3 regions of the Paenibacillus sp. FSL H8-0175 genome follow, and region 3 is predicted to be linked to each of the others. Evidence: riboswitches for the same ligand, from Rfam matches in the RefSeq annotation. Region 3 holds a riboswitch; each other region holds the start of a gene.
What was found. Region 3 has a riboswitch for thiamine pyrophosphate ahead of MHH46_RS09475 (thiamine phosphate synthase). Riboswitches for the same ligand answer to the same signal wherever they lie in the genome.

Region 1: linked by a shared signal. The riboswitch ahead of MHH46_RS02240 (ABC transporter substrate-binding protein) and the one ahead of MHH46_RS09475 (thiamine phosphate synthase) in region 3 are both predicted to bind thiamine pyrophosphate.
Region 2: linked by a shared signal. The riboswitch ahead of MHH46_RS12900 (ABC transporter ATP-binding protein) and the one ahead of MHH46_RS09475 (thiamine phosphate synthase) in region 3 are both predicted to bind thiamine pyrophosphate.

What each region holds. Positions count from the first base shown of each region.
Region 1 covers NZ_CP150299.1:502,512-505,788, forward strand. The annotation lists gene MHH46_RS02230 (ABC transporter permease) at 1-420, opposite strand, end outside; gene MHH46_RS02235 (MTH1187 family thiamine-binding protein) at 417-710, opposite strand; gene MHH46_RS02240 (ABC transporter substrate-binding protein) at 789-1,838, opposite strand; TPP riboswitch at 2,000-2,110, opposite strand; gene MHH46_RS02245 (hypothetical protein) at 2,269-3,277, opposite strand, start outside.
Region 2 covers NZ_CP150299.1:2,962,063-2,965,339, forward strand. The annotation lists gene MHH46_RS12890 (ABC transporter substrate-binding protein) at 1-76, opposite strand, end outside; gene MHH46_RS12895 (ABC transporter permease) at 73-849, opposite strand; gene MHH46_RS12900 (ABC transporter ATP-binding protein) at 830-1,525, opposite strand; TPP riboswitch at 1,724-1,827, opposite strand; gene MHH46_RS12905 (amino acid ABC transporter substrate-binding protein) at 2,050-2,886, shown strand; gene MHH46_RS12910 (amino acid ABC transporter permease) at 2,940-3,277, shown strand, end outside.
Region 3 covers NZ_CP150299.1:2,221,525-2,224,801, reverse strand. The annotation lists gene MHH46_RS09485 (thiazole synthase) at 1-673, opposite strand, end outside; gene thiS (sulfur carrier protein ThiS) at 729-932, opposite strand; gene MHH46_RS09475 (thiamine phosphate synthase) at 971-1,594, opposite strand; TPP riboswitch at 1,690-1,791, opposite strand; gene MHH46_RS09470 (SDR family oxidoreductase) at 1,879-2,754, opposite strand; gene MHH46_RS09465 (GDSL-type esterase/lipase family protein) at 2,992-3,277, opposite strand, start outside.

The DNA.
Region 1 (3,277 bases), 1.7 Mb from region 3:
GCCCATCGCAGCGACAGCTACCGGGAAGAAACATACTAGTGTAATCAGCACGATTTTGGGCAAAAGACCAAAGCCGAACCAGATAATGAGCAGGGGTCCGAGCGCGATGGAGGGAACATTTTGACTCAGAATAATAAGTGGATAAAAAGCCCGTCTAGCCCAAGGCAAAAGATGCAAAAGCAAAGCAACGATCAGGCCTACCCCCGTACCAATGGGAAAACCAATTAAAGTGAGCCGCAGCGTAGCCATCGTATGTGCCCAAAGACCAGAAGCGTTACTGGTGGATTCACGAGCAATATCAGCAGGACTCGGCAGAATCCAGGATTCAATATGAAATACAGATACAGATAGCTGCCATACGGTTAAAAAGAAGACGACCGCCACAAGGGGCGGCCATATTAGCTTCCAGGTCGATCTCACGGCCGATATTTCTCCGTCAATTTATCCATGCTGATTCCGTTAGGATTATGAGCGATTTTGATCTGCGAAATTACGCTTGGACTGCCTGCTTCGATCAACGCCTCCTGCATCTGACGCACAACCTCCAGCAGCTCGCTAAGCTCACCTTCCATTGTGGTTTCCAGTGGATTCACTTGATGTTTAACGCCGGATTTCTGAATGACCTCAATCGCTTTATCTACGTATGGGATGGAATCCTCATTGTTCGGAGTTTTTGGAATTACTTGAATGCTTAGTAGGGTGTTAGCCACAATAATCAATCCTCTCATTTTATAAGGTAAGTTCAAAAAGCCAACTTTGATAACGAAGTAATTCATTACAATTGTTGTTTACTCCGCCGGTAAAAAATCATTACTGAATGCACTAGCAGCATCCAGCGGTTTATCCAGCAACTTCAGATCATACATCCAATCGCCGTAATTTTGCCAGACCTCGGTTTTTTGCTCGCCCCAGCGGGCAGCATCGTCCTTGTATTTTGGGCTAAGCCATTTTTGGCTAGCTAGGACAAGGTCGGCGTCCAGGTCAGGAACGGCCTTCGATAACATACCGGCAGCCTCTTCCGGATGATCTATGGCATATTGATAACCTTTTGATGTGGCTTTCATGAAGGCCTTCACCAGATCAGGATGATCTGCAATTTGCTTCTCACTCGTCGTCAGCACAGGCGTGTAATAATCGAGCTGCGGCGCATAATCCTTTAAGTACAGCATATCCAATGGCTCGCCACGCAACTCAGCCTCAACACCAGTCCAAGCGTAGAAAATCCAGGCGAAATCAATGTCACGTTTGACGGCGGTAAAATAATCAGCTTCACCGATACTGATCAGCTTCACCTTTTTCACATCGCCACCTTCAGGATCCATGATAGCTTTCATGGCTGCTTCTTCGGCCGGTGAGCCCCAGCCTCCGTAGGTTTTACCTTCGAAATCCTTTGGTGATTTAATATTGCGATCTACTGGAGCAGCGAATCCCGACGTATTATGCTGAATAATAGCTGCTATCGAGACAAGGGGCACGCCTTGTAGACGGGCTAGTGTTAATCCTTCTTGGGCGCTGATGCCAAATGCGGCTTCGCCAGAAGTAACCATAGTATCAGAACCCGCTGCGCCTGGCTGAACGATCTCGACGTCCAGACCTTCTTCAGCGTAGTAACCAAGATCCTTAGCTACGTATAGACCGGTATGATTCGTGTTCGGTGTCCAGTCGAGTGCGACTTTAACTTTGGTGAGCTCTTTTGGAGCATCCGTCCCAGCCGCAGCAGTTGGATCAGTAGCATTTGCTTTGTTTCCGGCTGTATTCCCATTGTTGCTGCCGCATCCGGCAATGGCAAGAATGAGTACACAGGTGAGGCACAACGTAAGTGCTTTTTTAAGGTGCATGTCTTCTTCTCTCCTTTAAGGTTACAAGAATCCCGTCTTCACAACATGAACCGTAAAGTGTAGTATGTACGTTTTTCTACATCTTTTAGTGATCTTACAAAAAAAGCGCCCCGAGTGATCGGGACGCTGGCTTGGCGCAAGGTTAGTTAAGGTCACAGGGACCAGAACCAATTGGCGATTCCTACGCTGGCATTATCCAGATCAGGTATAAGGGTCAGTATCTTGTGGGATACAATCTCAGCCGGCCAATTCCAGCACCCCTGGTTCTATGAAGTTAACGGGTATTTCTATGTGCAATATAAGTAAGCATAAGTTTTGTACCCATACTTTATATCTTATATTTCTCGCATACGGTGTATTATAGACGGCTGTACTCGGAATGTCTAGTAGTGCACTCCTGAATTTTTCCAATCCAGTAGTTTCTTTTTTGCTAGTCTAGATCTTTATATTTCTTGCGGTGACGCCGTTTAAGCTCACTAACCAGCGCCCCTAGCGTGAGGACAACGCTGATCAGAATCCCGCTCATGATCACGAAGAGGGCAAGAAATTCAAAGGGAGAATAACCAATCATTTTACTCCATTGAATCTTTCCATCCAGATCGTCAATGACCTGATTCATGCCGTAAATCCCGCTTACTACCGTAAATACAGTGAGAATCATCAGCAGATTATCCCGTCGCTTGGACTGAAACTTATCCTGATACTGAAACAGGTCATTTAAGGTTTCTTTCACTTCCTCGAACAAAGCATCGTTTCCGTATACTTTACGCAGCTGAAGAAATATCTCCCGGCCCTGCGACTGGGAAATCAACTCCAAGAAGTAGAACTTTGCCGAGAACTTATTGATGGAGTAGATTAGATTGTCTATTTCCTCATAATCATGATTAATCCGAAGTCGGGAGTGCATATTGGCGAGCTTTAGCAGAACGATTTTGTGGAAAATATTGAGTAAAAATCCGTAATAATATTGCCCGTACATCTGGTTGGCTAGACTAACAGCAATCTCCTGTTCAGCGCGGGTCATGCAGCAAAAGGTCTGCTCATTCATCATATAATACGTGTCTGGACCCCAGCGATTATAAGAGTGTTCATGACAATAGTTCGCAATATATGCTGGATCGCTGGCACTGGCATAGGGCTTTCCGTTCAGATCAATTCCATCAAGCTGTGAGGCACGATAGCGCAGATTTACACTAATCTCATCAGAGCTTTCTTCATTCTGAAAGCCATAAAAAGCTTGCACCTGCATTCTTTCATCTACGAAAAAAGGAAGGGTCTCGAAATAAGCCCCATTGATATCCGATTGATCCAGATATGGCTCCAGTCCATCCACCAAATTTCGGAAGACAAAATCCTCTACCATCTCATAGGTCTGTTCCCCGCAATGAATGTAAGTGTAATCATCCTGTATGAAGGTATTCTCTAGCGCACGGAAACGA
Region 2 (3,277 bases), 740 kb from region 3:
AGCTGCTTAAGAGCAAAAGTGTGCATACTAGAAATACAGAAATAAGTCCTCGTTGTGGTGATTTTAAATGATTCATTGGTTAGATCCTCTTTTCTTTAAAAATAATTGTTCGAGTAAAGCTATCGCCAGAAAAAGCACAACACCAAGCGCAGACAGCAGAAATACAGCCGCGAACATTTCATCGCTCTGCATATTTCCGGCCATTCTGCGGCTGAAGTAACCGAGTCCTTTACTGCCGCCGAGCCATTCCCCGATAGTAGCTCCGATGACGCAGTATACAATGGACAGCTTTAAGCCAGAGAAAAAAGCAGGCAGCGCCAGTGGAATTTGGGTTTTGACAAGCAGCTGCCAGCGGTTTGCACCAAATGTTAATAATAAGTCCTTGTAAGTCTGGCCACTTGTACGAAGTCCATCATATGTACTCACTACAACTGGAAAAAAAGCCGTCAAAAACACCACAGCCACTTTGCTCCACAGCGAATATCCGAACCACATAATAAAAATGGGCGATAGCGCAATTAATGGGACCGTCTGGCTAATGATAAGGAAGGGATAGATGGCCTTTTCTACGGGGCGAAACAGGAACATTCCAATACCCAGCAATACACCAAAAATCACAGAAAGGACAAAACCTATCAGTATCTCCTGCAACGTCGCTAATAAATGCTGTCCAAATAATAATTGCCTGTGCTCGATCAATGCGATGCCAATAGATGAAGGTGCAGGGAGAATAAAGGCTGGAATCAAGTGAAGGCGAACAGCTGACTCCCAGATTACAAGAATGAGCAGTACCAGAAGAAGGAAGGGACCATAGTTGTCTAGATGTTTTTTAAAAGGTATAGGTTGCATGCAATCTTCGCTCCAACTCTGCCCGTAGTGCTATAAACCGGGGTTCATAGTTCATCTTATAATGTCTTGGTTTTGGTAGATCGACAATGATCTCCTGTAATTCGCTGTGCGCACCGCCAGATAATAAATAAATCCGGTCACTGAGCAATAGTGCTTCTTCCAGATCATGAGTGATGAGCATAATCGTCTGATTCAGTTCACCCCATAACTCCAACAGCCAACGGTGTATCTCACGTTTGGTCATGGCATCGAGAGCGCCAAAGGGCTCATCCAGCAGCATAAGGCCACTTCCGCCTCCAGCCACTAAGGTGCGCAGAAATGCGACTCGCTGTTTCATTCCTCCCGAAAGTTCATGGGGATAAGCCTTCTCTACATCTGTTAAGCCGAAGCGGGCCAACATTTCCCGAATCTGAGTGATTGTTTCCTGTTTACTAAATCTGGGCATGATCTCCCAGGGCAAAAGGCAGTTGTCGAGCACTGTTCTCCAAGGCAGCAATAAATCCTGCTGAGGCATATAAGCGATCTGACCTAAACGACTAGCGGTTGAGGGGAGCGTAGGGAGTTTTATTTTTCCATGAGTAGGTTCGAGTAAACCGGCAACCGTTTTGAAAAATGTGCTTTTCCCGCATCCGCTAGCACCTACTACGGAGACGAATTCCCCTTGCCTGATATCCATGGATAGTTTTGCGAATACAGGGGGTTGTTCAGTTTCCGGAAAAGAGTAGGTTAGGCCTTGAATAGATAAAATGGTCGTGATGATCTAACCTCCTAATATTTTTGTGGAGCGCCTAAACAAATAAAGACCCATCCATTTCCAGAGGAAATGAATGGGTCAAAAAGTTCATTCTGCATAATAACACTTAACATGCTTGATGAAAATTCTGCTCCACTTCCCTCCGCTGGTATGATCCAGATCAGGTTCCAAGGGTCCGGAGCTTAAAGCTCCGTCTCAGTCGGCCGACTCCCCTAGTGAAATAACAGGTCCATATTAATTTGTTTATAAATATACCATATCTTTCTGAGAAGTAAAGAGAGAAAGAAGTGAAGGATTAATCCAAGATTGGGTAAGATATAAGTAGAAATCTAGTTAATATTACAATTCCGATGTACATAATCGGAAAAAAGTATTGACGATCATGTGATGGCAGTGTACTATTCAATTTACCGGAAAAAAACCGGATAGAGAGAGGGGATTTAATAATGAAAAAATGGAGTTTAACTATTATATTGGCGTTAACCGTGGTCCTTGTAGCGGCTTGCGGCAATAATTCGAATACCAATACGGCTGCTGAACCAACAGCTGGAACGAATGGTGGAGCAGCATCTTCAGCGCAAAACAGTTTGGAGGCTGTGAAGGCCAGCGGCAAATTGCGGATAGGTACAGAAGGGACTTATGCACCTTTTACTTATCATGACACTGCGGGGAAATTGACGGGTTTTGACGTGGAAATTGCCGAAGAAGTAGCCAAACGTTTAGGTGTTGAAGCAGAATTTTTTGAAACTCAGTGGGATGGTATTTTTGCTGGGATGGATGCGAAACGGTTTGATGTCATTTTTAATGAAGTTTCCATTAACGAAGATCGCAAAGTGAAATATGATTTCTCTGAACCCTATATTGTATCCAAGGCAGTATTGATCGTGAGCGAAAACAATGAGGATATTAAGACCTTTGCTGATCTAAAGGGTAAAAAAGCCGGACAATCCCTGACCAGTAACTTATCCGACATCGCTCGTGAGAACGGTGCTGAAATCGTAGCTACGGACGGTTTCAATCAAGCGATGGATCTGCTGACTTCGGGACGTATTGATGCAACTGTGAATGATGGCTTGTCTTATCTGGATCTGAAAAAACAAAAACCAGATGCAAAAATTAAAGTGGTTGATGAGATTCCTGAAGGCTCACAAAGTGCTGCGGTATTCCTGAAAGGCAATGATGAGCTGGTGAATGCGGTCAGTGATGCGATTAAAGAGATGAAAAGTGATGGAACGTACTTGAAAATTTCCGAGAAATACTTTGGAGCTGACGTTTCAAAATAATACAAGGCTAGCAAGGCTAATTAAGCCTAGAAGCTAAAAAGGATGTCTGAATAATGGATGACCGCAAAATACAAATTTTCTTAGATACACTGCTACCCCTGCTTAAAGCCGGGGTGGCTTTTACCATTCCGTTGGCGCTACTTTCCTTTGTGCTTGGATTGATTTTGGCGATCCTAACCGCGTTGGCACGTCTTTCACCGTGGGTAATTCCGAAGCTAATCGCCCGTTTTTATGTATGGGTCATTCGGGGAACCCCGTTGTTAGTGCAGCTATTTATTATATTTTATGGTTTGCCGGCTGTTGGTATTGTACTCGACCCTTTCATTGCCGCCACCATTGGATTTACCCTTAGCGTAGGGGCTTATTCATCGGAAATCGTACGCGCTGCTAT
Region 3 (3,277 bases):
CCTTGCGGAACGCTTCCGCCATGACGAGCGGATTACGTGCCGTTGCAATAGCCGTATTAAGCAGAACAGCAGCGGCCCCCATTTCCATTGCTTCCGCCGCTTCCGAGGGCTTGCCAATCCCGGCGTCTACAATAATCGGCAAATTCACTTCTTCAATAAGAATACGCACAAGCTCCTTAGTGCGCAGGCCGCGATTCGTCCCGATCGGCGCACCAAGCGGCATCACAGCAGCAGCACCGGCATCTCTCAGACGTAAAGCAGCCGAAAGGTCCGGACTCATATAAGGCAGTACTACAAAACCCTCCGCTGCTAAAATCTCTGTAGCTCGTATGGTCTCCAGATTATCTGGAAGCAGGTATTTCTGATCATTGATCACTTCGATCTTGACCCAGTTCCCCAGTCCCGCAGCTCTTGCTAATCTTGCAATACGGACTGCCTCTTCCGCTGTACGCGCTCCTGAGGTATTAGGCAGAAGAGTCATGTGGCCGGGAATATGGTTCATGATATTTTCTGCTCCACCTTGCGGGTCCACTCGGCGAAGCGCTACAGTAATCACCTGAGAACCAGAGCTTGCGATCACTTCGGGGATCAACGTATTCCGGCTATATTTTCCGGTTCCGATAAATAATCTACTGGTTAATTCGATGCCGCCAATATGTAACGGGTCATGCATGAAATTACCTCCCTTTGGTTCGTATAAATTTCTCAAAATTCTATACCGCTCCATCTCAACCCCCACCAACAAAGTGCACCAGTTCCAAACGATCATCCTCGCTCAGAGCAGTACTTTCATAATTCTCCTTACTGACAATTTCTCCATTCAGCTCAATGATCATCAGACGACCCGACCACTCAGGAAGACTGATCAAATCAGCTATAGTTTGAATACCACCAGAACACTCTGCGGATTTCCCGTTAATCAACAGCTTCATTCTGAATCACCCCCTTCGCCCATGCTGTTACCTCCAGGCTATGAATGAACCGCCTTATGAATAGCTTTGGCGGCCTCATAAGGATCATCCGCTCCGCAAATACCGGACATCACAGCAACTCCTGCCGCACCTTGTCTAATGATCTGCGCCGCATTAGCGGGGCTAATTCCGCCAATCGCAATTACAGGAATAGAGCTGGTCTTCACCGTTTCTGCAAGCAGCTCTAACCCACGTGCGGGCAGCCCTAACTTGCTATCCGAGGGAAATACATGACCAAACAAGCAATAATCAGCTCCCTGCTCTGAGGCATTCGCCGCTTCTTCCGGAGAATGAACCGATCTCCCCAGCCGAAGCTGAGGTGCAATTCGCCGGGCTGTAACCGGACTCAGACTGTGCCAAGCCAACTGAACCCCCGCGGCACCAGCTGCCAATGCTACATCTATCCGGTCGTTGATTATCAGTTTGGTAGCGGGCATACCGGCAGCCAACAGCTGCTGTGCCGCAGCGAGCAGTTCGCATGCAGGACATTGCTTATCTCTCAGGTGAATATAATCGACCCATGTCTGCACCGTGACAGCTAGTTCAACAAAATGTCTCAGCTGTAGCTTGCCGTCTGATATTAGATGGATCTCAGCTTGCAACATCACGATCTCCTCTCTCACTTCCCTGTAGGTCAGTAAAAAACAAAAAAACTGCCCCCCGTAAGGAAGGCAGTCAGAATCTGTATATAGACGGCACTACAAATAGCCCGACAACAGAAATTCGTTCTCCACTTCCCTACGCTGGTCTTAACCAGATCAGGTTCAAAGGGTCCGGAAATCCATTCCGTCTCAGCCAATCGGCACCCCTAGTGACATAAATATACAATTTTAAAATGCTAACGTGGTTTATAGTAACATATTTTTTTATTGAAATACACCCATTTATTCACATTAGCTGTACTGATCTAACCGTTTACTACCTCGCCACCATTTACATGAATAACCTGTCCAGTCACATAACTGGAATCGTCAGAGGCCAGATATACATAGGCTGGTGCCAGCTCTTCTGGTTGTCCAGGCCGTTTCATAGGCTGTGTACCTCCAAACTCGCTAACCTGTTTTGCATCAAAGGTAGAGGGAATCAGCGGTGTCCAGATTGGACCTGGTGCAACACCGTTTACCCGTATGCCCTTCTCTGCCAGATTCGTGGACAAGGATCGTGTGAAGCTAAGAATAGCTCCTTTAGTTGATGAATAGTCCAGCAGCTGCGGGCTTCCGCGATAAGCGGTAATTGAAGTTGTATTTATAATTGTAGATCCTGCTTTTAAATGAGGCATAGCTGCTTTTGTTAAATAGAACATCGCAAATATATTCGTACGGAAAGTACGCTCAAGCTGCTCGGAAGTAATATCCTCGATCTTAGCTTGCGGATGTTGCTCTGCCGCGTTATTGATGAGAATATCAAGCTTTCCTAAGCCCTCCACCGTCTGTTTAATAAGATCCTTACAGAATTTCTCGTCACCGATATCACCTGGAATTAGGATACATTTGCGGCCTTCCTGCTCGACCTGACGTTTAGTTTCCTCTGCATCTGAGTGTTCATTAAGATATGAAATGACTACATCAGCGCCTTCTTTAGCAAAAAGCACAGCAACTGCACGCCCAATTCCGCTGTCTCCACCGGTAATTAACGCCGCCTTGTCTTGCAGTTTACCTGCTGCTTTATAATTTGCCGGCTCGTATTTGGGCAGCGGCGTCATTTCACTCTCAATCCCTGGCTGATGATGCTGCTCCTGTGGGGGTAAGGTTTTTTTTGTAGCTTGTTTATTGTTGCCTGACATCTTCCCTATCTCCTCTCGTTAAGCAAATTGATAGTTAACTGATCGTCTTAGGATGGCACAACTATGCACGTTTATACGCTGGGTTTGTCATTTTCTTAAATCGCTTTACGAATCTTACTTACCACAATGAAAGTAGATATAAACAACCGTGAGAGATATACTGCTGTAAGTGGAGAGGAATTCACTGCATACAAATAGACACAGCATCGCTGCTGTGCCTTGAATTGTTCACCCTGACTATTTTAGAGAAGAAACATGATTTTCTGCATTCACTTCATGTTCCAGCACCCACATAAAGTACAGAGCTTTGGCCGCTTTCTCCCGGGTCACTATAGCTTTAGGTTCTAGTTCTGTCCCATTGACCATTTCGCCTCTGGCAATCCCCACTTCAGATCTAATGAGTCCTAATTCATATGCACTTTTCACTTTTGAAATTAAATAAGGAGAAATGTCCGCTGTATCAACAAGCTGCGTCCAGGATACAAGAGGATAGTACATCGCACCTCTAGCTCCTGGCTCCAAA